Regions from separate parts of the Halorhodospira sp. 9628 genome, predicted to be linked through region 2. Evidence: riboswitches for the same ligand, from Rfam matches in the RefSeq annotation. Region 2 holds a riboswitch; the other holds the start of a gene.
What was found. A riboswitch is a leader RNA that binds a small molecule or an ion and turns the genes downstream of it on or off. The one in region 2 is predicted to bind cobalamin.

Region 1: another riboswitch for cobalamin. It lies ahead of LRG10_RS05500 (ABC transporter substrate-binding protein); the one in region 2 lies ahead of LRG10_RS10720 (TonB-dependent receptor domain-containing protein).

Annotation. Positions count from the first base shown of each region.
Region 1 covers NZ_JAJNRF010000003.1:261,150-275,774, forward strand. The annotation lists gene cysG (siroheme synthase CysG) at 1-1,213, opposite strand, end outside; gene cobJ (precorrin-3B C(17)-methyltransferase) at 1,218-2,531, opposite strand; gene LRG10_RS05455 (cobalamin biosynthesis protein) at 2,528-2,926, opposite strand; gene LRG10_RS05460 (cobalamin biosynthesis central domain-containing protein) at 2,926-3,666, opposite strand; gene cobI (precorrin-2 C(20)-methyltransferase) at 3,663-4,415, opposite strand; gene cbiE (precorrin-6y C5,15-methyltransferase (decarboxylating) subunit CbiE) at 4,412-5,710, opposite strand; gene LRG10_RS05475 (precorrin-8X methylmutase) at 5,707-6,375, opposite strand; gene LRG10_RS05480 (sirohydrochlorin chelatase) at 6,386-7,210, opposite strand; gene cobM (precorrin-4 C(11)-methyltransferase) at 7,223-8,002, opposite strand; gene LRG10_RS05490 (ABC transporter ATP-binding protein) at 7,992-8,789, opposite strand; gene LRG10_RS05495 (iron ABC transporter permease) at 8,786-9,877, opposite strand; gene LRG10_RS05500 (ABC transporter substrate-binding protein) at 9,870-10,985, opposite strand; cobalamin riboswitch at 11,127-11,300, opposite strand; gene LRG10_RS05505 (HD-GYP domain-containing protein) at 11,540-12,715, shown strand; gene LRG10_RS05510 (trans-aconitate 2-methyltransferase) at 12,717-13,274, opposite strand; gene LRG10_RS05515 (HD-GYP domain-containing protein) at 13,392-14,561, shown strand; gene LRG10_RS05520 (diguanylate cyclase) at 14,602-14,625, shown strand, end outside.
Region 2 covers NZ_JAJNRF010000011.1:12,403-27,027, forward strand. The annotation lists gene LRG10_RS10675 (FtsX-like permease family protein) at 1-1,151, opposite strand, end outside; gene LRG10_RS10680 (ABC transporter ATP-binding protein) at 1,148-1,807, opposite strand; gene LRG10_RS10685 (VTT domain-containing protein) at 1,954-2,664, opposite strand; gene LRG10_RS10690 (methyltransferase domain-containing protein) at 2,661-3,236, opposite strand; gene LRG10_RS10695 (ABC transporter ATP-binding protein) at 3,227-4,003, opposite strand; gene LRG10_RS10700 (iron ABC transporter permease) at 4,013-5,074, opposite strand; gene LRG10_RS10705 (cobalamin-binding protein) at 5,074-5,931, opposite strand; gene LRG10_RS10710 (Uma2 family endonuclease) at 5,952-6,527, opposite strand; gene LRG10_RS10715 (cob(I)yrinic acid a,c-diamide adenosyltransferase) at 6,686-7,255, opposite strand; gene LRG10_RS10720 (TonB-dependent receptor domain-containing protein) at 7,321-9,183, opposite strand; cobalamin riboswitch at 9,314-9,551, opposite strand; gene LRG10_RS10725 (cobalt-precorrin-6A reductase) at 9,651-10,427, shown strand; gene LRG10_RS10730 (cobalt-precorrin-5B (C(1))-methyltransferase) at 10,437-11,558, shown strand; gene LRG10_RS10735 (hypothetical protein) at 11,562-12,257, opposite strand; gene LRG10_RS10740 (ZapG family protein) at 12,446-13,144, shown strand; gene LRG10_RS10745 (MBL fold metallo-hydrolase) at 13,355-14,566, shown strand.

The DNA of each region.
Region 1 (14,625 bases), on a different contig from region 2:
GGAGCCCACATTCGCGTAGTTGTTCGCAAACCGCCTCGAGGTTGACCAGGCCCATGTAGATGATCAGCGTTTCGTCCTCGCGATAGGGCGCGTGGGCCCTCATCTGCGGGTGCCCGGCACGCCGGTGGCCGGTGAGCAGGCGGCAGGTCTGGGCGTAGTCCCGATGGGTCAGTGGGATGCCGGCGTAACTCGCCGCCCCCTGGGCAGCACTGATGCCCGGCACCACCTGGAAGGGGATGTCGTGCTCGATCAGGCCCTCGATCTCCTCACCGCCGCGGCCGAAGAGGAACGGATCACCGCCCTTGAGCCGGAGCACCCGCTTGCCGGAGCGGGCCAGATCGATCAGCCGTTCGTTGATCCGCTCTTGTGGCAGCGTATGCCGCCCCCGTCGTTTGCCCACCGGGATCCGCTCGGCCTCCTTGCGCACGAGATCCAGCAGGGCCGGCGCCGCCAGGCGGTCGTAGAGCACCACGTCCGCCCGCTGCATGAGCCGCAGCGCGCGGAAGGTCAGCAGATCGGGATCCCCGGGGCCAGCCCCGACCAGAAAGACCTCCCCACGCGGGGCCGGCCGCGCCCGCTCCTCCTCGAGCAGCCGCAACAGCTCGGCCTCCCCCTCGGCCTCGCGACCGGCAAGCACCGATTCCGCGGCGGCACCATCAAAGATCTGCTCCCAGAACCGCAACCGCCAGTCCTTGTCCGGCAAGGCCACACGCACCCGCTCGCGCATCCGGCCAGCCAGGCGCGCCAGCCGACCGTAGGCCGCCGGCAGCAGGGTCTCCAGCCGGCTGGCGATCTGTCGAGCCAGCACGGGGGCGGCGCCGCCGCTAGAGACCGCCAGTTGCAGGGGCGAACGATCGACCTGCACAGGTGTTATGTAGGTGCTCAATGAAGGGCGTCCGGCTACATTGACCGGGATCCCCCGGACGCGGCAGGCGTGATAGATGGTGCGGTCGGTGGCCTCGTCCCCGGTGGCCCCCACCACCAGTGCTGCGCCTTCTTCCATGCCCGGGGCGAACCCCTCGGCGCGGTGGTGGAGTTCGCCGGTAGCGTTCTCCAGCAGGCGCTCACACGGCGCACCCAGCTCCGGCGCGATCAGCTCCACGCGGGCGCCGGCCCGCAGCAGATCACCGGCGCGTCGGGCCGCGGCTTCGCCGCCGCCGACCACCAGGCAGCGACACCCGTCAAGCTTGAGGAAGATCGGATAGTGGTGCATAGACTCAGCCCGCACGCCCCGATGCGTCCCCGGCCGGGTTCCTGCCGGTAACACGCTGCAGCGAAAGCAGGCCCCGACCGCGTTCATCCACCAGCTCCAGGCTGCAGAGCTGGCAGGTACCGGCCAGCGCCCAGGCCGCGGCCACGCGCTGCCAGTCGAGTTCGACCCGGCCGCCTCCGGCACCGAGGACCAGCGTCTCACCGTCGTAGTAGAGCCCCGCACCAGCCACCGAACAAACCATGCGCGTTCCGGCCGGCCCGCGCACGACGGCCCGGATCCGCGGCCACTCGCGGCACTCCTCCAGGTGACGCGGCAGGTCCGTCACCTCGATCCGGCTGGTCATGAACGGCGTATCCGGCTCCGCCACGTCGTCCGCAACGGCGGCCAACGCCTCGGCCCAACCGACGTCGAAATGCGCCGCCGCGGCCTCCAGGCTTGGCGTCTGCTGCTCGCGCAACCACTGACGCAGGACCACCGGCCAGCCCTCCAGCCCCAGACTCAGCGATTGCCCGCGCTGCTCACCGGGCACGGGCGTGCCAGCCTCAGCGTACTTGGCGGTGTAGCCCCGCGGGGTCACCATCCGGCCGTGCTCGAACCGGGTCGAGCGGTTGCCGATGATCACCGTGCTGAGCATACTCGGCTCGGCCTGGTGGAGCTGCTCTAGGGGCAGGTGCTGGACCTGCTGGCGCTCGCGGTAGGCCGAGCGGACCACCGCCACCGGAGTCTTCGGATCGCGATAGCGCAGCAGGATCTCCTGCGCCCGGGCGATGTGCGCCTGGCGGCGTTTGCTCGCCGGATTGTAGAGGACGGTGACGAAGTCACCGCGCCCGGCGGCCTCCAGCCTGCGCGCGATCACCGGCCAGGGCGTGAGCAGGTCCGAGAGCGAAATGGTGCAGAAATCGTGGGTCAGGGGGGCACCGACCAGGGCAGCGCAGGAGGACAGCGCCGAGGTCCCCGGCACCACCTCCACCTGAACCTCCCCGGCGCCCCCCTGCCAGCCCTGTTGAAGCAGGAACTCGTAGGTCGGCCCTGCCATGCCGTAGACCCCGGGATCGCCGGAAGAGACCAGGGCCACCACCTGCCCGGCCCGGGCCGCTTGCCAGGCTGCCTCGACCCGGTCAAGCTCCTCGGTCATGGCCTTGCCGATCACTGTCTTACCTTCCAGCAGCTCCGGGATCAGCTTGAGGTACGTCTGGTAACCGATGACCACCTCGGCCTCGGCGATCGCCTCTCGGGCCCGCGCAGTCATGTGCGCCGGGTCACCCGGGCCGATCCCCACCAGAAGGATCTGCCCCGGAGGGGGAACATCGCCTGTCATGCGTTCAGCCTCGCTATCGATACCGTGGCGTTGCGTCCGTCGCCGCCCCGCCAGCGGCGTTTCTCGATGATCAGATCGGCGCTGTCGGCATCGGCCCGGCACAGCGCCGCCGCTTCGGCGACCGCCGGCGTCCCGGTGTGCCGGCGCACCACCTCAGAGGGGTGCGGCACCGGGATCGCGGCCAGTTGCGTCGCCGGATAGAAAACCAGGGGCCAGCCGTGGGCCCGCGCCAGGGCGTGCAGCGCCGGTTCATCGCGCTTGAGGTCGATACTCGCCACCGCAACCACGTCCGCGTTGCACAGCCCAGCCTCGGCCAGTGCCGCGGCCACCGCCGCGGCCACCGTCTCCTCCGCCGCACCGCGGTCACAGCCAATCCCCAACACCACACGCGGCATTACGGACCCCGGCGCGCGGTTCGGTAGCGTACCAGCCGATCGCCCAGGCGTGCCTGCCAATCGGCGGACGGCGCCTCGTCGCGGACCCAGAGCACGGCACTGTAGGCCCCCGGGTCCAGGGCATCGGACTTGGTGAAGCGGTACAGGTTCGCCGGTGGTGGGGTTGCCGGGCGCCAGGTGTCGGCCTCCTCGATCAGCGCGACCGGCTCACCGTGAAGCAGCGCCGCCGCGGCCCGACGTAGGGCTGCAGTGGACGCCACCACCCGCCAGCCCTGCTCCCGGCCGAGCAGGTCCACCGCAGGCAACCCGCGTCGGTCCGAGGCCGTGGTCACCACGGGAGTGGCGCCGAGTTCCCGGGCGACGCGCTGCGCCCAGGCATTGGCCCCGCCCAGGTGGCCGCCGAGCACCGCCACCGCGAAATGCGCCGAATCATCCACGCTGACCACCCCGGGGTCACGGGTCTTATCGACCAGATACGGGGCGAGCAGGCGCACACAGGCACCCACCGAGGCGAAGCAGATAACCTGTTCGAGGGGGGAGCGGAGACGCTCCCCCAGGGCCTCCGCGAGTGCCCCGGATGCCACCGGCGTGCAGCGCTCGCCGTGGTCGGCCAGCAGTGGCGCGACCCGCTCGGTGACCAGGATTTCCGCCCCGGGCCAGAGCACCGCCAGGCGCGCCGCACCGGCGGCACCGCCACGGCTGACCACCACCAGCAACAGCCCTGCACCCGCCTCGCTCAAACGCCCTCGCCTCCTCCGGAGGGCGCGCCGGAGCGGCCCTTGCAGACCATCAGCAGCGAGAGGTAATGAACCGTCTCGCCGCGCAGCCCGGTGATCTCCGTAACCACCCGCTCCTGCGGGGTGCCGACGCGCTCGACGAAGACGCTGGCGTCGCTCAACCCGCGCCGCTCGAGCAGCTCGACCAGCGGGTCGAGCAAGGGCTTGACCTTGAGCAGCACCAGCGTATCCACCTCCGGCAACAGTCGTTCCACGGTCTCCATCCCGTACCCCCCCGGGAGCACCGCCAGCGCGTCGCCCTGGCTGGCCAACGGCCAGCCGACGCGCGCCGGGGCCGCCAGGAAGGAGGCCACCCCCGGGATGGTCTCCACTCCGGCACCGGGCTCCTCGGCGAGCACGGTACGGGCCAGGTGCCCGAAGGTGGCGTAGGTCGAGGCATCGCCCTCGACCAGGAAGGCCACATCCCGCCCCTGCGCCAGGGTCGTGGCCACGGTCGTCGCCGCCCGCCCCCAGTGCAGCGCCAGCGTCCCCGGGTCGTGGGTCATCGGGAAGACCAGGGGCATGGCATCGTCCGGTGCCACCAGCCCGCCGCGCTCGACGATATCCAGCGCGTAGCTGCGCTGCCCTTGGGCCCGCACCGGATACGCCCAGCGCGCATCTCCCTGCAGGACCTGCCAGGCCCGGCGCGTGATCCATCCGGGATCCCCGGGGCCCAGCGAAACCCCGATCAACCTTCCCGAGGCTGTCGTCATGCTGTCTCCGTCTTGTTCGCCGTGAGTACCCAGACCGGGTTCTCCGCGCGGAAAGTGCGCATCCCGGCCAGCTCACCACTGCGGCTGGCCTGCAGCTGCACCGCCTCCCACTGCACGGTCCCCTGGGCCGCGGCGGCATCGAGCCGGGCCATGGCCTGTTGGAGATTCTCCAGGGTCACCACGTTGATCACCAGCCGCCCGCCCGGACGCAGTCGCTCCAGGCAGTGGTCGATCAACGTGCCCAGTGCTCCGCCGGAGCCACCGATGAACACCGCGTCCGGATCCGGCCATTGTTCCAGCCCCTGCGGAGCCCGGCCGTGATGGAGCGTGACATTCCCCGCCCGACGCCGGCGCCGATTCTCCTCGGCGATGGCGAGATCCTCGAGGCGGCGCTCCATGGCCCAGACATGCCCCCGCGGGCAGAGCCTCGCGGCCTCGAGGGCCACCGCCCCGGAACCGGTCCCGATATCCCAGACCCGGCTCTCGGCGGTCAGCGCCAGACTGGCCAGGGCAACCGCCCGGACCTCCCGCTTGGTGATCAGGCCGCGCTGCGGGCGACGCTGGGCAAACGATGCATCGGCCCCGGCGAATGGCCAGGCCAGTGCCGCCGTACGGCGCCGCACCAGCGCCACATGGGGCTGCGCATACCGGTGCGCCGCAGCGCTGCCGAGCGGCGCCGGCGGATGGAGCTGTTCATCCTCCCGCCCGATGCGCGCCACTACGGCCACCTCCAGTTCTTCATCGCTGTAGCCGACCGCCTGCAGCTGCCGGGCCAGCCAGTCGGCGCCATTCTCACCGGTGGTGTAGACCGCCACGCGCTCGTGATCATCCAGGGCACGCAGCACCCCGCTCATCGGGTGCTCGGGCGACGCCGCCTGCGCCGACCAGTCATCGGCCGCGCGGCCGTGCACCGAGGCGATGGCGGTCTGCGCCACCGGCCAACCGAGCCGGGCACAGGCCAGCTGAACCAGCGACGGGGCCGGCAGTACCCGGCAGCGCGCGGCACCGAGGCTCGCGGTGACGCGCTCGCCAATGCCGTGGCAGAGCGGGTCGCCACTGGCAAGAACCACCACGTGCCGCCGCTGCGCCGCCGCGGCCTCGATCCAGGCCGGAACTTGCGCCACGCTGCCGGTCAGATCCCGGCGCTCCGCCCCGGGGGCCAGGGGCGCACAGGTTTCGAGAACGCGCCGCCCGCCGATGAGCAGATCCGCCCCGGCGATCGCATCGCGGGCAGCAGGCGCCAGCGCTTCGGGGCCGTCATCCAGCACGCCGACGATGGTGCACACGGGGCTCACGCGCCGGCCTCCCCGGCCAGGCCAAGCAGGGCGTGGAGGCAGGCCACCACCGCCGGCGTCCCGCCCTTGCGCCCGGCCGTGGCAATCCACGGCACCCGCTGTTGCGCCATAGCCTCGTCGCTGGACTCGGCGGCGGCGACAAATCCCACCGGCATGGCGATCAGCAGTCGCGGCGCCACCTCGCCACGCTCGATGCGCGCGAGGATCGCCCGCAGGGCGGTCGGGGCGTTGCCCACGGCGACCATGGCGCCGTCGAGCCGCCCCTGCTCGGCGGCCAGGGCGACGGCCTGCTCGGCCCGTGTCGTCCCGGCGCGCTCGGCACGCTCCGCCGCTTGCGGGTCGTTCATCAAGCAGTGGGCCTCGACCCCGAAATAGCGCAGGCGTGCCGCCGAGAGGCCGACCCGGATCATCTCGACATCGACGAACACCGGCGCCCCGGAGCGGATCGCCGCCACCCCGGCTGCCACCGCCTGGGGATGGAAGCGGGTCACACCGTTGAAATCAAAATCCGCCGTGGCGTGGATCATGCGCCGGACTACCGGCCACTGTGCGGTGTCGTAGGCGCTGCGATCTCCGGCCTCGGCATCAACACGGGCGAAGGAGCACTCCTCGATACGCCGCCCGGAGGCGGTCTGCTGCTCGGTCACGGACGGCTCACGGGACATTGCGGCACCCTCAGTGGTGGTGATGATGGTGGTGATGACCGGCCGCGGCCCGGTGCGGACAGCCGTCGCACTCGAGCATGGCCTGCCCGGTCCGCGCCTCCTCCACCCGGTGGGCGATCAGATCGAAGACTTCCGGCTCGAAACCGAGATAATCCGCCAGGGCGAAGACCGTCCGGGGATACTGGATGCGCAGCCGCTCCACCTGTTGCTCGATGCGCTCGATCAACCGTCCGGTGAACAGGTAGTACGGCAGGATCACCTGTTGCGTCGCGCCCAGCAGGTGGTGGCGCTGCACCACCGCCTCCAGGCGCGGGTGCGTCACGCCAGTGAAGGCGATATCGACCAGGTCATGCTCGCCACCCTCGTAGAGCCACCGCCCCAACCGCGCGAGCTCCCCGTTGGCGGTGCGGTCCGAGGACCCCCGACCGAGCAGGATGACGCCGGTGGTCCGCGGATCGGGGACGTGCAGGGCCTGCATGGCATCGCGCAGACGCCGCTCGACCAGACCCAGCGACGATTCACTGACTCCCAGGTGGCGTGCCAGGCGGAAATCGACGCCGGGGTGCCGCTCTCGAGCCGCATCGACCTGCTCGGGCACCTCGAGTTTCACGTGCCCGGCGGCATTGAGGATCAGCGGCACGGCAATGACGCGCTCGGCACGGGCCGCGGCGCGATCCAGGCCCTCGCTAAGCAGCGGATCGGCGAACTCGATGAAGCAGGTCTCCAGTCGCCAGTCCGGATAGCGCTCGGCCAGCATCCCGGCGAACCGGCGGATCTCCTCATTGCCGTCCTCTTGGCGTGATCCATGCCCGATCAGAAGGATACAATCACTCATTCAGAAACGTCCTCAGCTTTCAGGGCGGCGGAAACGGTGCGCGAAGTCCGGATCGTAGAGCCGCGAGCGCGCCGCCGGCGCCGCCTGCCGCGCCCCCAGCGCCGGTCCAACCAGGATCATCGTCTGGCTATTGAGCCCGGCGGCGCGGCAGTCTTCGGCGAGATCGCGGATGCAGGTGCGCAGCACCTGCTCCACCCCGGGCCAGGAGGCGCGGTGGACCACCACCACCGGGGCATCCTCTTCCCAGCCACCCCGGCAGAGGGCGTCCGCCAGGCGCTCCAGCAGGGTGATCGAGAGATAGATGCACAGGGTGCTGCCGTGGCGGGCCAGGTCGGCGAGCTGCTCGCCGGCCGGCATGGGGGTACGCCCCTCCACCCGGGTGAAGATCACGGTCTGAGTCCCCTCGGGCAGGGTCAGGCTCTCGCCGGCGGCCGCCGCGGCAGCCATCGCCGAGGTCACCCCCGGGACCAGGTGGACCGGGATGCCAGCCGCATCCAGCGGACGCACGATCTCCACGAAAGCGCCGTAGAGCCCCGGATCGCCGGGCTGCAACCGCACCACGCGGCGTCCGGCCCGGGCGCGCTCGAGCAGCCAGCCCTGGATCTCCTCCAGGGTCATGCCCTTGGAGTCGGCGACCTCACAGTGGGGCGGCGCCCATTCCAGCACCCCGGCGGGTACCAGCGAGCCGGCGTAGAGCACGGCGTCCGCCGCCGCGACACGATCCCGCCCGCGGACCGTGATCAGATCGGCCGCCCCGGGCCCCGCCCCCACGAACCAGACCTCACCCGTCATGCACACCCCCTCTCTGCTGCAATCGGTAGCCGACCACGAAGGGCGCCTGCTGGTGCTCGACAACGCGGACATCCACGTCATAGGCGGCACGGATGGTCGGCGTGTCGATCACCGCCTGCGGCGGTCCGTCGGCCATGACCCGGCCATCGCGCAGCAGCACGATGCGGTCAGCCAGTTGCACGGCGATGTTGATATCGTGGAGCACGACCAGCACGCCCTGCCCCTGTTCCCGGGCGCACGCGGTCAGGATCTCGATGGCATCGCGCTTGTGCTTCATGTCCAGATGGTTGGTTGGCTCGTCGAGCAGCAGGAACGGCGTCTGCCGGACCAGCGCCCGGGCGATGGCCGCTTTTTGCCGCTGCCCGCCGCTGATCTCGGTCAGCGGCGCCTGCGCCAAATCCGCCATACCCAGACGCTTGAGCACAGCCTCGGCGCGGGCGAGGTCCGCCGGATCGTGCCGCCAGCTCGCCCGACGCAGACCGAGCAGTACACTTTCGAGCACGGTCAGCGGGTAGACGGCATCGGCGGTCTGCGCCACGTAGGAGAGCCGGCGGGCGATGCGCGCCTGCCGCTGCCCCTGCACCGGCTCACCGGCGATGGTGAGGGTCCCGTGGCGCGGACGCAGGATGCCGGTGATGCACTTGAGCAGCGTGCTCTTGCCAGAGCCGTTGGGCCCGATCAGGGCGACCACCTCGCCGGCTTCCACGCGTGCGTCGACACCGCGAAGCACCTCGGTGCGCCGATAGGCGTAGCGCACGCCGAGCAGTTCGATCCCGGTCGCCGTCACGCCCCCCCTCCCGTCTCGCGGCGGCGCAGGATCAGATAGATGAACAGCGGCGAACCGATGAACGCCGTGACCACACCCACGGGCAACACCACCGATTCGAAGGCGTGCAGCGATACCAGATCCGCCAGCGTCAGCAGCAGGGCGCCAATCAGGGCAGTGGCCGGGATCAGGAAGCGGTGATCCGAGCCGATCAAAAGCCGCGCTAGGTGCGGCGCCACCAGACCGAGGAAGCCGATCCCGCCGGTGAACGCCACGGTGACCGCGACCAACAGGGCGACCAGGAACATCAGGCCGATGCGCAGCGGACCGACCGCGATCCCCAAGCTGGTGGCGGTCTCGTCACCGAGCAGCAACCGGTTCAGATCGCCGCTTTTCCAGAGGAAGACCGGCAGAGTCGCCACCAGCGCCGCACTGATGAATACGAAGCTCTCCCAGTCGGCGCGGCTGAGGCTGCCCACGCTCCAGAACATGACCTCTCGGGTGGCGTCGGCATCAGCGAAGTAGATCAGCAGCGTCGTGGTCGCCCCGAAGAAGTACATCAGAGCGATGCCGGCGAGGATCAGGCTCATCGGCGTCGCCCCCTTCCACTGCCCGATGAGCAGGATGAGCAGGGACACCGCCATGGCGAAGAGGAAGGCGTTGCCGACGATGCCGTAAACACCGAAGGCCGAGAAGCCGAAAATGATCGCCAGCGCCGCCCCCAGCGAGGCTCCCGAGGCGATCCCCAGGGTGAACGGCGAAGCCATAGGATTGCGCAGCAGGCTCTGCAGGATGACGCCACCGAGCGCCAGCCCCATGCCGGCCACCATCGCGGTAGCCAGGCGCGGCAGGCGGATGTTCCAGACCACGTTCTCGGTCTGCGCGCTGACCCACGACGCCCCGAGCGGGCGAGCCACCAGCGCCTGCACCACCTCGCTCAGCGGGATGCCCATCGGGCCCAGCGCCAAGCCAAAGCCCGCCGTAGCCACCAGGGCTGCCGCCAGGCCGAGCAGCACCAGCGTCTTGGCCCGGATCGCGCGCGTGTAGTCGTCAATGAGGCCCCGCGGTGGCGCCGGCCGGACGGGGGTGCCGACGGTCAACTCAGCCATCCTCGAGGCTGCTGAGCTCCATGAGCCGGTCGTAGAGACCGGGGTCGCCGTAGAAGACCTCCAGAATCTCCTCGCCGCGGTCGCGGAGATCGACGCCTGCCATGGCCTCCGGGTAGAGGACGCGAGCCATGTGCACCAGATCGATCAACCCCGTCGCCAGGTCCCAGCCCATGTAGGTGCCCTTGAAGCGGTGGATACGCTCCGCCTCGATGGCTGCTACACCGGACAAGCGCTCATCGTCGAGCACCTCGGCGCGTTCCACGCGACTCGCTCGGGACGGTGTGTGGAGGAGGATATGCTGGGGATCCCAGCTCAGCAGCTCCTCGGCACTGACCTCGCCATCGTCGCCGGCACGGCCGGCAGTGACCATCTCGGCACCGAGCAGCTCGACGGGGAAGTAGAAGGAGACGTGGTTGTAGAGATTGCGCCGGTGGGCCAGATAGACCCGAGGCGGCTGCTCGCCAGCGACCCGCTGCTGCACGGCGGAGACCGTGGCGTGGTAGAAATCGAGCAGCTCTTCGGCCCGCTCCTCGCGACCGGACACTTCGCCGAGGAGCCGGTAGGCCTGTTCGATCTGCTCCTCGACGGCCTCCTGCGACGCCCGCTCCCGGCCCAGGGTGTTCAGCGCCACCACCGGCACGCCCAGCTGTTGCTCGTAGCGTTCTGCCTGTTCGGCCATCGCCTGATCGTCATCACCGCGGCTGAAGGCCCAGTAGATAAACAGATCCGGCTCCGTGGCGAGCACCCGCTCGGCACTGAACTCCGAACCGGGCTGGCCGCCGCCGACCATGGCCACCTCGTCAAGGCGCCCGAAGGCCTCGACCTCGATGGGCTTCGCCTCGGAGAAACGCGAGCCGTACATATCGCTCGGGATGCCCACCAGGCGCTCCTCAACCCCCAGGTGGAGCGCCATGCGGAAGGCGTCGACATTGACCGTGGCGATCCGCTCGGCCGATTCCGGGACCTCCACGCTGCGGCCGAGCATATCCTCAACCTCACGGGTTTCCCGGACACCCCCTCCATCCGGATCATCGTCGAGGGCATCCCCACACCCGCCGAGGATAAGGCCGACCCCGGCCACGAGGGCGATGCATGGATTGCGGTGCATGGCTCCTCCAGTCACTGGATCCAGTACGCCATGCGGGGAGCGGGTCGGAAACGGGCACGCCGTGGCGCTGGGACAGGGCGCGGCTGAAGCTACCGTCACCGCCACGCACGGTTCCCCGCCGTGTGGCTGCGACCCCCAGACCGGTCTCCGGGCTCGCGAGCGGGGTCGAACCCCGGGCGCCGCGCCTTCCCGCACCGGGTGCCAGGGACACCGTGGATGCAGTGGCGATGCAGCGCCCACTCTCGCCTACCGTTGCGGGGACAGCGTCGGCCTTGCCTGCGCCCGCCCGGGCCGCAGTGCGCACCGACTTCCCGACCGTCCCCGGCGCTGTCGGGCGGACCACGCGGCGGGGAACGGCCCCGGCAGCGATGGTAACTGCCAGGTCACCTGGGGAGGCTGGACTCTACGGCCGGCTCGGGGCAGCTGTCAACGCGGCCCGATCGGGCGCCCAGCCGGGCCGATGGCCACAACCTCGAACTTTATGGCACAATTGCGCCGTATCAAAGAAGGGTATGGACGCCCGCGACCCCTCCCGACCCCCCGACGGAGATGTCATGGGCACAGACGCGAATTCACCCTGCCCCCAGGCGGGTGACATAGTCACCGACGCGCTGGATACCCTGCCGCTGAGCGACCAGGAACCGCACCTGCGCCTTAGCGAGCGCTTTGAACGCCTGCGCTGCCATATCAACCAAGCGCTGCCCGGCGGCGCAATCCACCGCATCGCCGTCGCCATCTACGAACCGGACGCCAACCGTCTCAAGACCTACGGCGCCGGCGGCGATGCTCCCAGCCCCCTGGATCACTACGAGACCCGGCTAGGCGAGGCCCCCACCCTGCGCGCCCTGGCCGAGGCGCCGCAGGTGCGCATCATCGACGACTACCGGGAACACCCCAGCCCGAAACCGCACACCGTCAGCATCCGCGAGAGCGGGTTGCGCGCCGGGATGATCCTGCCGCTGCAGCACGACGAGAATTTCTTCGGCTTCCTGTTCCTCAACTCCCGGCGGCCGGGCTACTTCTCGGAGGCCGTCGTCGAGCGGCTGGCGCCTTACATCGACCTGGCCCGCTTGCTCGCCATCACCTCCATCCGCACCACGCAGACCCTGCGCGGCGCGGCGCGCACGGCCATGGCCTTCGGCCGTGCGCGGGACGACGAGACCGGTGGCCACCTCGCCCGGATGGCGGAGTACAGCCGACTGATCGCTCTGGAGCTGGCCGCAGCTCACGGTCTCGGCGACGAATACATCGAGATGGTCTATCAGTTCGCCCCGGTGCATGACGTGGGCAAGATAGCCGTCCCCGACGGCATCCTGCTCAAGCCCGGCCGGCTCACCGACGAGGAGTTCGCGCAGATGCGCGAGCACGTCAGCCGCGGCGTGGCCATGGTGCTGGCGATGACCGAGGAGCTGGGGCTGAGCGAGGACCGGCGGGCGGCCATCATGCGCAACATCGTCGCCTACCACCACGAGCGCCTTGACGGCAGCGGGTATCCGACCGGTGCAAGCGGCGAGCAGATCCCGCTGGAGGGGCGCATTGTGGCCGTCGCCGACGTCTTCGACGCCCTGACCAGCGAGCGTCCCTACAAACGGCCTTGGGGTTTCGCCGAGGCTGCCGAGACCCTGCGAGCCGAGGCAAAGGCGGGCAAGCTGTGCGGGGAGTGCGTGGAGGCTTTCCTGCGCCGGGGCGCCGAGATCGAGGCGATCAGACAGCGCCACGGCCACCGCTGAGCTAGCCGCACACGTCCAAACGAGCGCGACAGGCCCGCGGAATCCGGTAGAGATAGACCGGGGCGTCCAGGCGCACGGGCGGCCGGTGCACGGCGCACGGTTGCCAGCCCGGGATGCGGAACGTGTTGCTCACCACCAGCGCCCCGGCGGGCAACTCCCGGCGCCATCGCGGCTCGAGCTCGCGAATCGCCTCAAGGTGCAGATAGCAAACCACCGCACGGGCATCACGGAAGGACACCTGGCGCAGGTCGCGGCGCCGGAATTCGACATTGGGCACCGGCCGGATCCACTGCAGCAGGCAGGCGAACAACCACGGCAGCGGCGAGAGCTCGTACCCGATCACCCGGGCCCGCGGGCACCGTCGCCCCACCGCCCGGGCCAGCCCGCCCCATCCAGAGCCAGCCTCGATCACCGTTCCCTCGAGCTCGGCCGGTAGCGCAGCAATCACCAACTCCTGCCCCAGACGTGTGGAGGGCAGCGGCGAGATGCCCGTGACCACCGTGTAGCCGACGATCAGCAGCATGCCCCCCAGCATGACGACAAGAATCAACGCCTCCAAAAACACCGTTCCTCCATGGAGTCTCGCACAGCCCCGCCCAGGGCCGGTTCGTTCCGCGGGCGTATACCCACGCATAGGCTGGTAGAATGGTCGGAGCCGGACAACGAGCCTGAGACCATGAACCAGCGGGCCATCCCCACCAAGCGGGCCACCGTTCAAGCCGACGACCTGGCGCTCGGAAAGCCCGTGCCCTACGACATCGAGGACGCCTACGGGCACCTACTGCTGCGGCGCGGCTCGATTCTGCGCTCCCGCGAGCAGCTGGAGCGGCTCCTGCAGATCGGCCGGACGCCCTACCACGTGGCCGCCTGGCGTCAAGAGACCGGCGGGGTCTCGCGGCGGCGCGAGCTCGCCTTGGCCGCTTTCCGCAACCCCTTCGACCTGATCTATCAGATCTCCCGCGCGCTGCAGGAGACCTTCAAGTGGCTGGGCGAGGATAACGACCGCTTCCTGCGTCGCCTCGACCACCTCGCCAGCCGTATCGGCGACCTGGTCGAGCGCGACGCCGATGCGGCCATCGGGGCTGCCCACCTCGATGAGGCGTTCGCCTACTCGATCCGCCACCCGATCCGCCAGGCGATCCTTTGCGATGTCGTTGGCAGCCAGTTGGACATCCCGGACAGCGAGCGGCGTTCCATCGTCCTCGCCGCCCTCTCGGCGAACATCGGTATGCTCGAGACGCAGGATGGCCTTGATCGCCAGAGTGCACCACTCGACGACGCCCAGCGCAGGGACCTGGAAGAGCACCCGTTGCGCTCGGTGGAACGCCTGTCGGCAGCCGGGGTCGAGGACCCGATCTGGCTCCGGGTCGTCGCCGAGCACCACGAACGGCTCGACGGCAGCGGCTACCCGGCTGGCCTGCACGGTACTCAAATCTGCCGCGGGGCACGGCTCCTGACCATCGCCGACACCTATCTGGCGATGATCAGCAACCGTGTCTACCGGCCTGCCACGGCGGTCCGCGAGACCCTGCTCGAGCTGATGAATCAGAGTGGCCGGATCTACGACCGCGACATCCTCTCCGGGTTGATCCAGACCATCGGGATCTATCCGGCAGGCAGTTTCGTCGCCCTGGACAGCGGCGAGCGCGGCGTCGTCATCCAGCGCGGCAACCGCGGCGCCAACCCGGTCGTGGCCGTCCTGATCAAGGCCAACGGCCAGCCCACGGCACGACCGCTCTATCGCGACACCAGCCAGCCGGACATGCCCAACGTCGACTCACTGGAGCCCACCCATCAGCTGGCGCAGCGCTTCCAGCTCGCCTCGCTGTGGGGCTACGATTCCTGAGCTGCGCGCGCCGGTGCCGCGCGCCCCGGATGGAGACGCAATGGCCGCCGTGCAACGCCTGCTC
Region 2 (14,625 bases):
GCACGCCGGACCGCCAGCCACGTCCCGAGCAGCGCCGAGAGCGTGGTCACCGCCGCGGCGATGGCGACCACCGGCGGCTGGAGCCGGAACTCGAGGAAGGGGAAGCGGAAGAAGCCGGCGTAGATCTCGGCCAGGTGGACCCCCAGCCAGTACCCGGTGGCCACGCCGGCGAGCACCCCGAGCAGGACGATGAGCAGCACCAACCGGAGGTAGTGCCCGGCGATGGCCAGCCGCGAGTAGCCGAAGGCCTTCAGGGCGCCGATGATCTCGCGCTGCGTGGCCACCAGGCGGCTGACCACCACGTTGAGCAGGAAGGCGGCCACGCCAAGGAAGATGGCCGGGATCACGTAGGCCAGGTTGGCCAGCTGGGTCAGCTCGTCCTCGAGCAGGGCGTGGGAGAGCTGATCCCCCCGGTCGTGGGCACCGCGCCCGCCCCGGGGCTCCAGTAGGCGGTCCACGGCCTCGATGATGTCACCGGGCCGGGCACCGTGCTGCAGGGTAAGCAGCAGGTCGTTGAAGGCCCCGTCCATGTCGTAGGCCGCGGCCAGGGCCCGGCGATTCATCCACAGGATGCCGTAGCGCTCGTAGTCGGGGAGGATCTCACCCGGGCGGATCTGATAGATGAACTCCGGCGAGACCGCCACGCCGACCACCTCCAGGCGCTGGTAGCGGCCGCGGATGATCGCCGCCAGGTCATCGCCGGGACCCAACCCATGGGCCTCGGCGAAGGCGTCACTGACCACCACCTCGGCCTCGCGGTCCGGCTCCGGCAGCCGCCCCTGGCGCAGGTGGAGGCGGTTCATGTCCGGCTGGCGGCCCTCGGGCAAGGAGAGGATGCGCCCGGTCACCGGGTTGTCGTAGCCGGGGACGTCCAGGTTGGCCGCGGTGACCACGCGGTCCTCCACGCGCTGGACGCCGTCGATCCGTTCGATCTCCGTCACCAGGCCCCGGGGGGCCCGCTCGGCGCTGGCGAAGAGATCCGCGAAGCGGTACTCCTGGTAGAAGGCGTCGCGGGTCTCGGTCAGGGCAAAGAGCGCGGTGAGGAACATCATCAGCGTCGCCACGCCGCCGGCGATGACCACGGCAATGGCGATCACCTGCCCACGCAGGGTCACCAGCTCGCGCAGCAGCTTGCGGGTGAGCGCGCTCACCAGACCAGCTCCGCCGCCCGGCGCCGCTGGTCATTGATGTGCACCGAGTCGATCAGCCCGTCCTTGAAGTCCACCACCCGGTGGGCCATGGAGGCGATGTCCGCGTTGTGGGTGATCAGCGCGGTGGTAGTGCCCAGCTCCGCATTGATGCGCTCGAGGACCTCGAGCACCGCCACCCCGGTCTTCGAGTCCAGGGCGCCGGTGGGCTCGTCGCAGAGCAGGACCTGGGGGCGCTTGGCCACGGCGCGGGCGATGGCCACCCGCTGCTGCTCGCCGCCGGAGAGCTGCGAGGGGAAGTGGTCCAGTCGGCTGCCCAGCCCGACCAGCGCCAGCGCCTCCTCGGGGGGCATGGGGTCGCGGGCGATCTCGGTGACGATGGCCACGTTCTCGCGGGCGGTCAGACTGGGGATCAGGTTGTAGAACTGGAAGACGAAGCCGACGAAGTGGCGGCGAAAGGCGGTCAGCTCCGCCTCCCCGGCCCGGGTGAGATCGCGCCCCTGGACGATGACACGACCGCTGGTGGGCGTATCGAGCCCGCCGAGGATGTTGAGCAGGGTCGACTTGCCACTGCCCGAGGGCCCGAGCAGCACCACCAGCTCCCCGGCGTAGAGGACCAGGTCCACCCCGCGCAGGGCGTGCACGGCCACCTCGCCCATGCGGTAGACCTTGGTGATGCCCTCGGCGCGGAAGACTTCCTGGGCGGGCAACGGGGCGCCTCACGATGACCGGGCAGCGGTTCCCCCTATTCTAGGCGGTCCGCGGCGGCCACGGCCGATGCCCGGGGCATGGCCCCCCGTGGCGCTCAGTCGCCGCGGCGGCGCCGATCCGCCCGAAGCCGGGCGGCGGCGAGGCTGGAGAGCAACGGGATGGCGCCGAGGGCCACCAGCGAGGCGATCATCCCGGTGCTCATCAGCTCCGCCGGGGTGTGGACCGCCTCCAACTGCGCGCCGGCGTTGGTGAGGATGGCCACGCCGGGGAACATCCCCAGCAGGCTGACCCAGAAGTAGGTCCGCGCCGGCATCCGCGTCAGCGCGAAGAGGGCATTGATCAGGAAGGTGGGGAACGGCTCGGCGATGCGCAGCAAAAACAGCGCGCTCGGGCCGTGGTCGGCACAGTGGCGGTCGACGCGCCGCAGTGCTTCCGGGAACCGGCGGCGCACCGCGTCGTGGAGGGCGTAGCGGGTGAGCAGGAAGATCGCCAGCGCGCCGGTGCCCACCGCCACCAGGACCAACGCCAGACCGGCCCAGAAGCCGAACATCACCCCACCGGCGACGGTCAGCACCCCGCTTCCGGGGACTGAGACCACCGAGAAGAGAAAGCGCAGCGACAGGAGGACGAGCGCCGCCTGCACCGGCTGCGACTCGGCCACCTGCCGCAGCTGTTGCAGCTGGCCGTGCACCCACGCCCACTCCGGCGCGCTGCCGGCCAGCAGGGCACCGAGCAGGGCCAGCACCAGGGCCGCGAGCACGGCGCGGGCACCGAGGGTCGTCCAGCTGAGGGTGGCTCCGTTCACGTCGTTTCCGGTGGCCGATGGAGATAGAGCGCGGTGCGGTCGAAGGTCGGCATCCCGTGCCGACAGCTCCCGGCCGCCGTCTCGCCGTCCGGCGCGGCCCCGTACTGGCCCTCCAGCCCGGGCCGCGGCAGCCGAAAGAGGATACGGGCCGGCGCGCGCTGGCGGCGGATGTTGGCAAGGATCGGCGTCCGCGGGCAAGCCTGCAGGGCGATCAGCGCCACATCCACCTCGGGCAGGGCGTCGGCCGCCGCATCGGCACAGAGGACCCGGACGCGCCCCGGTCCCTCACCGAGGAGGCCCAGGTGCGCCACCACGGCTTGCGCCCCGGCCACGGCGGCGGCGGAACGGTCCACGGCGATCACCCGGGCCCCGCCCAGGCGCGCGGCCAGCACCGCAGTGAACGGCAGCGCCCCGCAGCCTACATGCAGCAGCCGCTCGCCGGGCACGACCCCGGCCAGGCGCAGCTCCCGGGCCACCAGCCGGCGGTACGGCCAGGCGTAGAGGTGAAAGAGGAGCGGCCAGCGCGCGCTCCAGCGCTCCAGGGCGGCGACGCCGGGGGCGATCAGCCGCACGGCAGACCGCCGGCTGGTACGAAGACACGGGCCCCGTCGGCCTCGGTGGCGACCAGCCGCTGCCCGTAGAGCGCCTCCAGCGCCTCGGTGACGAGCATCACCTCGGCGGGCCCCCAGCAGGCATCGCCGTTGGGGTAGAGCAGCAGGATGTGGGTGCACCAGCGCGCCGCCAGGTTGATGTCGTGCAGGCAGAGGAAGACACCGCGCCCCTCCCGCGCCTGGCCGGCCAGCAGATCCATGACGGCCACCTGGTGGCGCAGATCCAGGTGGTTGGTGGGCTCATCGGCCAGCCAGACCGCTGGATCCTGGGCCAGTACCGTGGCCATCGCCAGGCGCTGACGCTCGCCGCCGGAGAGGGTACTGACCAGCCGCTCCTCGAGCCCGCCGAGTTCGAGCCGCTCCAGCGCCTGCCGGGCGCAGGCCAGGTCCTCGGCGGTCTCCAGATCCCACGGCGTCAGGTAGGGGTGACGACCGATGAGCGCGGTCTCCAGCACCGAGGCCGGGAAGCCGTCGTGGCGCTCCTGGAAGACCACCCCCAGGCGCCGGGCCAGCGCCTTGCGCCGCCAGCGGCGCAGGCTGGCGCCGTCGAGCTCGACCGCACCGGCACGGGGCGCGCGCAACCCGGCCAGGGTGTGCAGCAGCGTCGTCTTGCCCGCGCCGTTGGGCCCGAGCACGCCCCAGATCTCCCCGGGCTCGATGGTGAGGTTGAGCGGATAGCCGTCGGGCCGCTCGGGGATGTCGATGATCAGATCCTGGGCCTGGAGCATGCTTCCCCCCTAACGACTGCGGTGCAGCAGGTAGAGGAACAGCGGCACGCCGAGCATCGCCGTGATCACGCCCACCGGGAGCTGCTCCGGGGCGATGAGCGTGCGCGCGAAGACATCGGCCAGCGCCAGCAGCGCCCCGCCGGCCAGCGCCGCGGCGGGCAGGATCAGCCGCTGGTCGTTGCCCAGCACCAGGCGCAGCATGTGCGGGACCACCAGCCCGACGAAGCCGATGCTCCCGGCGGTGGTCACGGCGACGGCGGTGAGCACGCTGGCCGCCACATAGACCGCCCACTCCAATGGCCGCACGGCGACGCCGAGCGCCGCCGCCTGCAGTGGCCCGCGGGCGAGGACGTTGAGGCTGCGCCCGAGCGGCAACGCCACCAGCACGGCCACGGCCAGGGCGACCAAGGCGAGCCACGGGCCGCGGGCGTAGGCCAGATCGCCCATGAGCCAGTAGAGCATGCCGGGCAGCTGCTCGGTGGGCCCGACGGCGAGCATGAAGGTGACCAGCGCCCCCCAGCCGGAGGCCACCACCACGCCGGTGAGCAGCAGCCGGGTCGGCGTCCAGCTGCCGGTGCCGTGGGCCAGGCCGAAGACCAGCAGGGTCGAGAAGAGCGCCCCGACGAAGGCCGCCCCGGAGACCAGGGCCATGCCCAGCCCGAGGAGCATCGCCGCCAGGGCGCCCACGGCGGCCCCGCCGGAGAGCCCGAGCACGTAGGGGTCGGCCAGCGGGTTGCGCAGCAGCACCTGCATCAGCGCCCCGGCCACGGCCAGCAGTCCGCCGACGGCGAAAGCGGCCAGGGCCCGGGGCAGACGCAGCTCCAGGACCAGGGTCTGGTGCAGCGGCTCGCCGCTGCCGGCCAGGACCGCGAGGACTTCGCCCGGGGTCAGGGGCACGCTGCCGATGGCCACCGCCGTGGCCACCGCCAGCAGTGCCGCCAGCGCCAGCACGCCCAGGGGCAAAAGGAAGCGCACCGGCGATCCGACCCGACTCGGCTGGGCCAGCGCCCCGCCCTCCTCGCTCACGGCGCCGGAGCGGCCCCGCTGATCGGCTGTGCGCCCGATCCCCATCAGCGGTTGCGCCGGGCCTGCTCGAGCTTGTCACACAGCGCCCGCGTCCCCTCGAGGATGCGCGGCGTCGGGCGCTGGATCGTCGAGGGCTGGACGAAGAAGAGGTTGTCCTTGGCGGTGGCCTCCAGGACGTCGTAGCGCCGCCACTCGTCCAGCCAGGCGTCGTCGGCCTCGCCCATCCCGCCGGCGACGATCGCCTCCGGGTCGGCCTCGAGGACGGACTCGGTATCCAGCCGCGGGGTCAGGCTGCCGAGATCGCCGAAGACGTTCTCGCCGCCGCAGATGCGGATCGACTCACTGATGATCTGCTCGTCGTTGATGGTCATCACCGGGTCCGGCCAGATCTGGTAGAAGACGCGCACCGGGTCGCGGCCGGCGTACTCGGCCTCGAGTTCCGCCACCGCGTCACGGAAACGGGCCGCCTCGGCCTCCGCGGTCTCCTCGCTGCCGGCCAGGGCCCCGAGCCGTTCCAGGGAGGTGGCGATCTCCTCAAGCTGCCGGGGATCGCTGCGGTAGAGCGGCACGCCCAGCGACTCGATGCGTTCGAGCTGGCTGCTGGAGTTGCCGCTGGTCCAGCCGATGACCAGATCCGGCTCATGGGCGAGGATCGACTCCATATCGAGCCGGTCGTAGCTGCCCACCCGGGGCAGATCGGCGGCCTCCTCCGGGTAGTCGGCGTGGCTGACCGCAGCCACCACATGATCCCCGGCGCCGGCGGCGAAGAGCAGCTCCGTCGCCCCGGGCGAGAGGGCCACGATCCGCTGCGCCGGGGCCTCCAGGCAGACCTCCTGGCCGGCGTCGTCCTCCACACAGCGCTCCCCGGCGTGCACCGGCGCCCACGCCGCCAGCGATGCCAAGAATCCGGCTGCGATGCCCCCTAGCGCGGCTCGGGCCCCGGCGGGGCGTCCTCGAAGACCTCGGCCCCGAAGAGTCGCGCCTCCAGGCTGGCCAGCACCACTTCCTCGTGGGCCTCGTGCGGGTACAACACCCAGTGGCCCTGACCGTCCGAGCGGTAGAGTTCCAGGCTCCCGATCTCCGGGTCGATGAGGAGATACTCCCGCAGCGAGGGGAGCTTGCGGTAGGCGGCAAACCTGGCGCCCCGGTCGTAGGCCGCCGTGGAGGGGGACAGCACCTCCACCACGAGGCACGGCGCCTCCTTGTGTTCGGAGCGCTGATGATCGGTCGGATCGCAGGTGACCAGCACATCCGGATAGAAGAAGGCGTCGGCCGCCTCCACCCGGACCCTCATGTCGGCCATGAACGTACGGCATGGCCCCCCGCGCAGCTGCTGGCGCAGCGCGCTGGCCACATTGAGCGTCACGGTCACGTGCCGGTCCGAAGCCCCACCCACGGCGAAGATCTCTCCCGCCACAAACTCGTGCTTGAGGGGCTGCTCCGCCTCCCAGGCAAGGTACGCCTCGGCGGTCATCCCGGTTGGCTGCGGATCGGCCATGGCTGGAACCTCGGGATACACAGTCATCGCCAGTGTAGCAGTGCCGCCACGCCTGCCCGACGCTCTTCAGCCGGCAGAGCCGCACCGCCAGCCGGCGCACCACGCACCCTGCTGCCATCACGTGTGTCCACCCTACCGTCGCGCCCACCATCGACACTTTACGCGCTCTCATCCGCCGCCCGCTGACCGGCCGGGCGCCAGAGCACCTCGCCGCCGTTCTCGTAGCGGGAGAGGACCCGGGCGACGACGAAGAGCAGGTCGGAGAGGCGGTTGAGGTAGGCCATGGACTCGGGCCGCACCGCCTCGTGGTGGCTCAGGGCCACGACCTTGCGTTCCGCACGCCGGCAAACCGCCCGGGCGACGTGGCAATCCGCCGTGGCCCGGCCGCCACCGGGGAGGATGAACTCCTTGAGATACGGCAGCGAGTCATTGAAGTAGGACAGCGCCGCATCCAGGCGATCCACGGCCCCCTCGGGGAACGCCTTGTGGCCGGGCACGGCCAGCTCGGCGCCCAGGTCGAAGAGCTCGTGCTGGACCTGTGCCAGCACCGGGGCCACGTCCTCGGGCAGCTCGTGGGCCAGCAGGCGCCCCAGGAAGCTGTTGAGCTCATCCACCTCGCCGAAGGCCTCGACGCGGTGGCTGTCCTTGTCCACCCGCGACCCGTCACCGAGGCCCGTGCGGCCCTCATCACCGGTGCAGGTGGCGATCTTGGAAAGTCGGTTTCCCATTATTGCCTCTCCCGCGCCACTGGAGCACCCAACGAAGCTCCAGCGCGCCTATCAAAAACTAGGTTTCAGAATGCGTACTCCGCCGACACGAAATAACGCCGACCGGGCGCTGCATAGTATGTCTCGGGGTCTGAGAAGCCATTCCAGGCCGGATACCACTCCTTATCCCCGACATTCTCGACCTTGCCTCGGACAACCCAACCATCAACAGGACGATAGGCAACGCGAAGATCGAAGACCCCGTAGCCGGAGAGCCGCTTTTCTCCCCCTCCGTCATAGCGATAACTCGCCGCCTCAACGGCGCCGCCGAGACTCCAAGCGCCAAGATGGCGATCGACCTCCAGTGAACCACTGAACGGCGGTTGACGATCCCGGCGCTCCCCCGTTTCACGGTCTTCGGCATCCAGGGCCGTTAATGCCCCGAGCACGGTCCAATCCGAAGATCGGTAGCCCGCTTCCAACTCCGCCCCTCGCAGGCGCACCTCGGCCACGTTTTCCGGACGCATGGGTTGAGCCGCTGTATCCCAATCGATCTGGTCGTCAATGTCCGTATGGAATAAAGAAATGGCCCAGTAGGCATGGTCGAACCATTGCTGAAGACCGACCTCATAGGTTTCCGACTCTTCGGGATCGAGATCAGGGTTTCCCGCTTGCCATTGGGACTCCGGCCAATAGAGATCATTAAACGTCGGCGCCTTAAAAGCCGTACCGTAACTGGCATAAACGGTTGTGACGTCGCCGATATCAAGCCCTGCGGAGATATCGCCGGTCACATGACGGCCGAACGCCTCGTCCTCATCTTCGCGCAGACCCAACGACCACCCCCACGGCCCCTCTTCGCCCGCATATTGCGCGAAGAGCCCCCGGTTCGTGCGGCGATCCTGGGTCAGGGGATCATCCGTATCCACGTCCTCACGTCGCCAATCGAACCCAAGGATCAGGTCGTGACGGGGAGCAAGCGAGACATCGGTCTGCCAAGACACCTCGCGGCGACGTGTATCGAACTGACTATACGGCTGGCCATCGTCAAACTGCGTGCGCTCATCCCGGAGTTCCGAGACCCTTACCGTCGTATCAACATCGTCTGCTATGCCGACCCGCGCGGTTACGGACAACAGTTGGTCCAAGAAATCCGTCTGATTCGGCGTGCCGTCGTACTCGGTCTCCCCTTCGGTACGTGACACATCCAAATCGACCACAGCGTCGTCTGTAAGAGTGCGACTCCAACGCATGGCGAGAGAGTCCTGCCGATAGCCGTCATCGTCGGGTTCGAAAGTCTTCGAGGCATCAACCGGAACTTGTGAGTCGAAGCCTCGGGTGCGGAGCGAACTGGCGGATAAGCGATATCGGTTAGTCGCATCCCCTCCCGATACAGAACCCCTCACTTCACGCGTGCGCTCAGAGCCAATTCGAACGCCGGCAGAGCCACTCGGCTCCTCCGTCACGTCTCGAGTAAACACTTGGATAACACCGCCAATGGCGTCGGACCCGTAAAGGGCCGATCGTGGCCCACGCACCACCTCAACGCGTTCGATCTGGCTCAGAGGAATATGCTGAAGGTCGGCCTCTCCCGTGGTCGCGGACCCCGCTCGAACACCGTCTATCAGAAGAAGGCTCTGCGACGTTCCCGTGCCACGCATCGAAATGCGAGTCTGTTTACCGAGACCACCTTGCTGACTGACGTTCACGCCGGGAGCACGACGGAGAAGCGCGGGAAGATCTTGCGCTTGACTACGCTCGATCTGTTCGCGGTCAATGACCGTTACGGAAGCCCTTGACTGCTGTGGCGCCTCCGCGGATCGCGAGGGCGTAACCACCAAAGGCGTAAGTGAACGCTCAGATACACTGGCATCACCAGCGACAACCGACGAACATCCAACTGCAGCGGCCAAACCGGCAGCGACTCCAGCGCTCGCGTTTCTGGACATATTTTCCTCCCTTCCGCGCGCCACCCGCACGCGCGTCGGTTTGATTCCACCGCAGGGAGGAACAGGGATGGGGAAGGGATCGCGCTTGCGCCCGGCAAACGGTGGCCTGCCCCGGTCTGCCGCCTCCCGCGGCACCTGGGTTCCCTCAGGCCGGTCTCCGGGCTCGTGGGTGGGGTCGGTGACCCCGGGCGAATCGCCTTCCCGCAGGGCCCGCCGCCGAACGACGGCGCCTTGCAGTGGCTTTGTGATCCGCCCCCCACCTACCGTTGCGGGGGCAGCGCCGGACTCGCCGCTAGGTGCGGCTGAACCGGTCTTCCCGTTTCACCCCGCCGCTGCTCGCGCGGGGCACCTGAGGAGCTTGGTACTCTAGGCAGCCTGGGCCCCGCCGTCAAACCGCCGCACCCCGACGTCCAAAGGAGACGTGATGCACCGCCACCGACTGGCACAGACCGCTGCCCCGGCCCGCCATGGCGCCTGAGCCGCTGCGTGTCCTGCTCCTTGGCGGTACCGGCGAGGCGCTGGCACTGGGCCAGGCGCTGGAGCAGGAGCCCGGCATCGCCGCGGTCTATTCGGTGGCCGGGGTAACCCGCCGCCCCCGCCTGCCCCGCTTGCCGGTCCATCGCGGCGGATTCGGGGGCGTTGCCGGACTGGCCGGGTACCTGCGCCAGCACGGTGTGCACTGCCTGGTCGATGCCACCCACCCCTTCGCCGCCGGCATATCGGCCAACGCGGCGGCGGCCGCCCGGCAGACGGGGACAGCCCTGCTGGCAGTGCGCCGGCCAGCGTGGCAACCGGGGCCGGGCGAGCAGTGGCACCGGGTGGCCGACATGGCCGCTGCCGCCGAGGCGCTGGGTCCGCAGCCGGGCCGGGTGCTGCTGACCATCGGCAATCAGGAGGTCCCGGCCTTCTGCGCCGCACCCCACCACCACTACTGGATCCGCTGCCTGGAGCCACCGGAGCGGATGCCCCCTGGGGCCCGGATCCTCTTCCAGCGCGGGCCGTTCCACTACGCCGACGAGTGCCGCCTGCTCCGCGAGCACGGCATCGACACCCTGGTCACCAAGAACGCCGGCGGGGCCGCCACTCGCAGCAAACTCGATGCGGCCCGGGACTGCGGAGTCCGCATCGTGATGGTCGAGCGCCCGCCGGACCCGCCGGAGGCGGAGGTGGCCACCGAGGTCGAGCAGGCGCTGGCGTGGTTGCGGAGACGACGCCCGGCGGCGGCTGACCCTCGCCTGGGTTAGGATCAGCGCATGGCGCAAGATCCCGAGTGCTTCACTGAGACCTCCGCCGGCACCGCCCTGCGCCGCGGCTGGACCACCGGCGCCTGCGCCGCCGCCGCGGCGCGGGCGGCCTTCTCGGGGCTGGTCAGCGGCGCCTTCCCCGATCCGGTCACCGTCCGGCTGCCGCGGGAGCGCAACCCGGCCTTCGCCCTGGCTGCTCAGGCCTGCGGCGACGGCTGGGCGCGGGCCGGTGTCATCAAGGACGCCGGCGACGACCCGGACGTCACCCACGGCGCCCTGGTCTCGGTGACCGCACGCCCCGGCGCACCGGGCGGCGGGGTGCGGCTGCGCGCCGGCCCCGGCGTGGGCACCGTGCGCCGCAGCGGTCTGCCCGTCGCCGCCGGCGAGCCGGCGATCAACCCCGGTCCGCGGGGCTACATCGAGCAGGGTATCCGCGAGGCGGCGGCCGCGCTGTCGGTGCCGGCCGACGTCACCCTGGAGGTCGCCATCGAAGACGGGGAACGCCTGGCGGCGCAGACCCTCAACCCGCGATTGGGGATCGAGGGCGGACTGTCGGTGCTCGGCACCACCGGGGTGCTGGTGCCCTTCTCCTGCGCCGCCTGGATCGACGCCATCCAGCGCGGCATCGACGTGGCCCGGGCCGCCGGGCTCGGGCATGTGGCCGGGAGCACCGGACGCACCTCGGAGCAGGCGGTGCAGGCCTACCACGGGCTCCCGGACGAGGCGCTGATCGACATGGGCGATTTCGTGGGCGGGATGGTCAAGTACCTGCGCCGGCACCCGGTACCGCGGATCACCATCGCCGGCGGCATGGCCAAGATCACCAAGCTCGCCCAGGGCTTTCTCGATGTGCATTCGCGCCGCGGGCAGGCCGATCTGACGGCGCTGGCCGAGACCGCTGCACAACTCGGCGCGGATGCCGCCTGCCAGGAGGGCATCGCCACCGCCAACACGGTCGCCGAGGCCTTTGACCTCGCGCAGGCCGCTGATCTCCCGCTGGGCGACGCGGTGGCGCGGGAGGCGCAGCGCACCGCCCTGGCCCTGGTGGATCCGGCAACCAGCGAGGTGGAGGTGCTGATCTTCGATCGCCGCGGCCAGCCCGTGGGCCGGGCCGGCTGGGCACGGCACTGAGACCTACCAGCGGCGGGCCGCTGCCTCGGCCTCGGCATTGGTCGGCCGCGCGATCAGGCCACCGCGGGTAACCGCCACCCGATACTCGGCGCCGTCGGCCATGGGCAGGTAGGTGGCGCTGCCGTAGGTGGCGTCCACCCAGGGGAGACGATCGCCGTGGCGCTGACCCAGCAACCAGGGGTCGATACCCCGCTGCGGCGGGGCCAGGGGGTGCACCGTGCGCAGCGCGGTGCGCTCGGCCTCGGGGTCGGCGTAACGGCCACTGATCCGCTCCAGCCGGTAGCGGGTCTGCAGACCGAGCACCGTCGCGAAACCACTCCAGCGCAGCACCCGGGCATCCACCTGCCACTGATCGCCGGCCAGCGGCACGGTCACACGCCGCCCGTCCGGGTAGATCAGCCGCGCCACATAGCGCTGTCCGGCCACCTCCTGAAAGCGCAGCGCCAGCACCGGGCGCTCCTGCTCCAGCCGCTCATAGGCCAGCAAACCCAGCCCGAGGGCGCCGGCGGTTCCCAGCCCGCCGAGCAGGATCAGCCCGGCGGCGAGCACGGACACCCCGCGGAGTAGGCGACCGCGCAGCAGCGCCCACCCACCCGTGACGGCCAACCCCAGGGCGAGGACCAGCAGCACCGCCGCCGCCATCAGCACCGCCCAACCGGCCCCGCTGATCTGAGCTGCCGTTTCAAGCCCCCCGTGCATGCGGCCTCCCGCGCCAACGCGCGACGCTGTACCCTGTGCGGGATGATACGCTGTACGATTGCGTATATGGTGTCCGGAGCGCTCGGCCGGGGCCGTCTCAGCCGGGCTCGCGGTGTAAGCGCGCACCCTGTTCCGCGCAATCAGTCGTTTGATACAAAGTAGCCGATGAACTAATCGGGAGGTCCGGTATGGAAGCGTTTGATCCAATCCTGCTACTTGTCGTCGGTGCCGTGGTCGGTGCCGCTGTGGGTGCCTACGTCGGGCGCGCCTCTTCGCCCAACACCCAGGAGATCCGCGACGCCGAGAGCGTGGCCCGCCGCAACCGCGAGGAAGTGCGCAACGTCCGCAGCGAGGTGGACCAGCACTTCGAGCAGACCGCCCAGATCATGGGCGAGGTCACCAAGGCGTACCGTCGCCTCTACGAGCACATGGCCACCAGCTCCCAGCGTCTGGCGCCCCGCCGCACGCAGGACCTGGTCAAGTCCCTGGGTGACCAGCGCCTGCTGTCCCAGGACGTGGTCGAGCAGTCCGCACGACGCATGAGCGAGATGAAGGCCAAGGAGCAGCGTGAGGCCCAGGCCCGCCGCCAGATCAGCCAGGAGCGTTCCGAGCGCTCTTCCGGCGACCGCTCCGCCAGCAGCAGCAGTGGCGGCAGCAGCCGCAGCGCCGGCAGCAGTCGGAGCAGCGGTTCCTCCGAGTCGGCCATCGGCTCCTCCAGCCGCTCCTCCGAGTCCGCCATCGGCCGTCGCCCGACGCGCAGCCGCTCCACCACCTCTTCCTCCCGGTCCCGCAGCAGTGCCCCGGAGCGTACCCGGAGCACGGCCACCGAGGAGCGCAGCAGCAGCAGCGGTGAGAAGCGGCGTCGGCGCCCGAGCATCTTCAGCTGAAGAGCTGCCCGGGGACGTGAACGGTCCACCGACCGTTCATGGCGATACGGACCCCGGGGCCTGCCGGCCCCGGGGTTTTTTTGACCCATCGACCAATCCTGATTGGTTCCAGTTCTTATCTCTTTCGGGATATAGCACCCCGACGCTGCGCCTCCATCCTTGGTGAAAGATCAGACATTTTGTCGCACCCAAGGAGTGAGGAGGCTAACCATGCTGGACACCCTGAAGACCGCCTGGACACCGGCCGTTGCCTGGGAGCACCTGCTCGGCGCCGAGCGGCTGTTCATCCTGGATGTGCGCAACCCCGACGAGTTCGAGCGCTGGCGCGTCGAGGGCCCGCACGACACCCCGACTATCAACGTCCCCTACTTCGAGCTGCTCGACCTCGATGAGGACGCCGACGACGTGGACGCGGCCGTGCTGCGCGGCATCCGGGCGCAGCTGTCCGACCGGTTACCCACCGACCACACCATCCTGACGGTCTGCGGCGAGGGGCACACCTCGGAGCACCTGGCCCACGGCCTGCGCGAACTCGGCTACCCGGCTCTGAACCTGGAGGGCGGCATGGAGGCCTGGGGCGATTTCTACTACCACCGGGTAGTGGGCAACCACGAGCGCTACACCGTCTACCAGGTGATCCGCCCGGCCCGTGGCGACCTGAGCCACGTGATCATCAGCGACGGTGAGGCCGCTGTCATCGACCCCAATCGCCACGTGGACGTCTACGAGGAGCTGATCCATGCGCGGGGAGCCCGCATCACCCAGGTCCTCGACACCCACGCCCACGCCGACCACATCAGCGGCGGCCCGGAACTGGCCCGTCGCCACCGGGTCCCCTACCACCTGCATCCCTACGACGCCATCCACCCGATGGACATGCTGCCGGCCCGCATCGACTTCGCACCGCTGTATGCCGATCAGTCGGTGCGCGTCGGGGCGATCACGCTGCGCGCCCTGCACGTCCCCGGCCACACCCTGGGCATGGTGGCTTTCCTAGTCGACGAACAGTACCTGGTCTCGGGGGACAGCATCTTCCTGGAGTCCATCGCCCGCCCCGACTTGGGCGGCGCCGCCGAGGCTTGGACGCCGCTCTTCCATGACTCCCTGCAGCGGCTGCTGGCCCTGCCCGAGGACACCGTGGTCCTGCCCGGCCACGCCACCGACCCCAGCGTCGCCGATACCCGGGGCCGTTTCTGCGCCGAACTCGGTCCCCTGCGCCGCAGCAATCCGGGGCTGCGACAGGTGGATGCCGGTCCGGAGCCGTTCCGCAGCTATATCCTCGGCAGCCTGCCCCACTTTCCCAAGGCGTATATCGAGATCAAGCGGGTCAACATCGGCCTCGTCCAGCCCGACGAAGCAGAGGCCCGGCGCCTGGAGGTGGGCAAGAACGTCTGCGCCCTGAGTGAGGCCGCGGCCGCCTGATAGCGGCCCGGCCCGCGGTACCCCGTTGGAGATATTTGCATGACACATGCGCGCGTCAT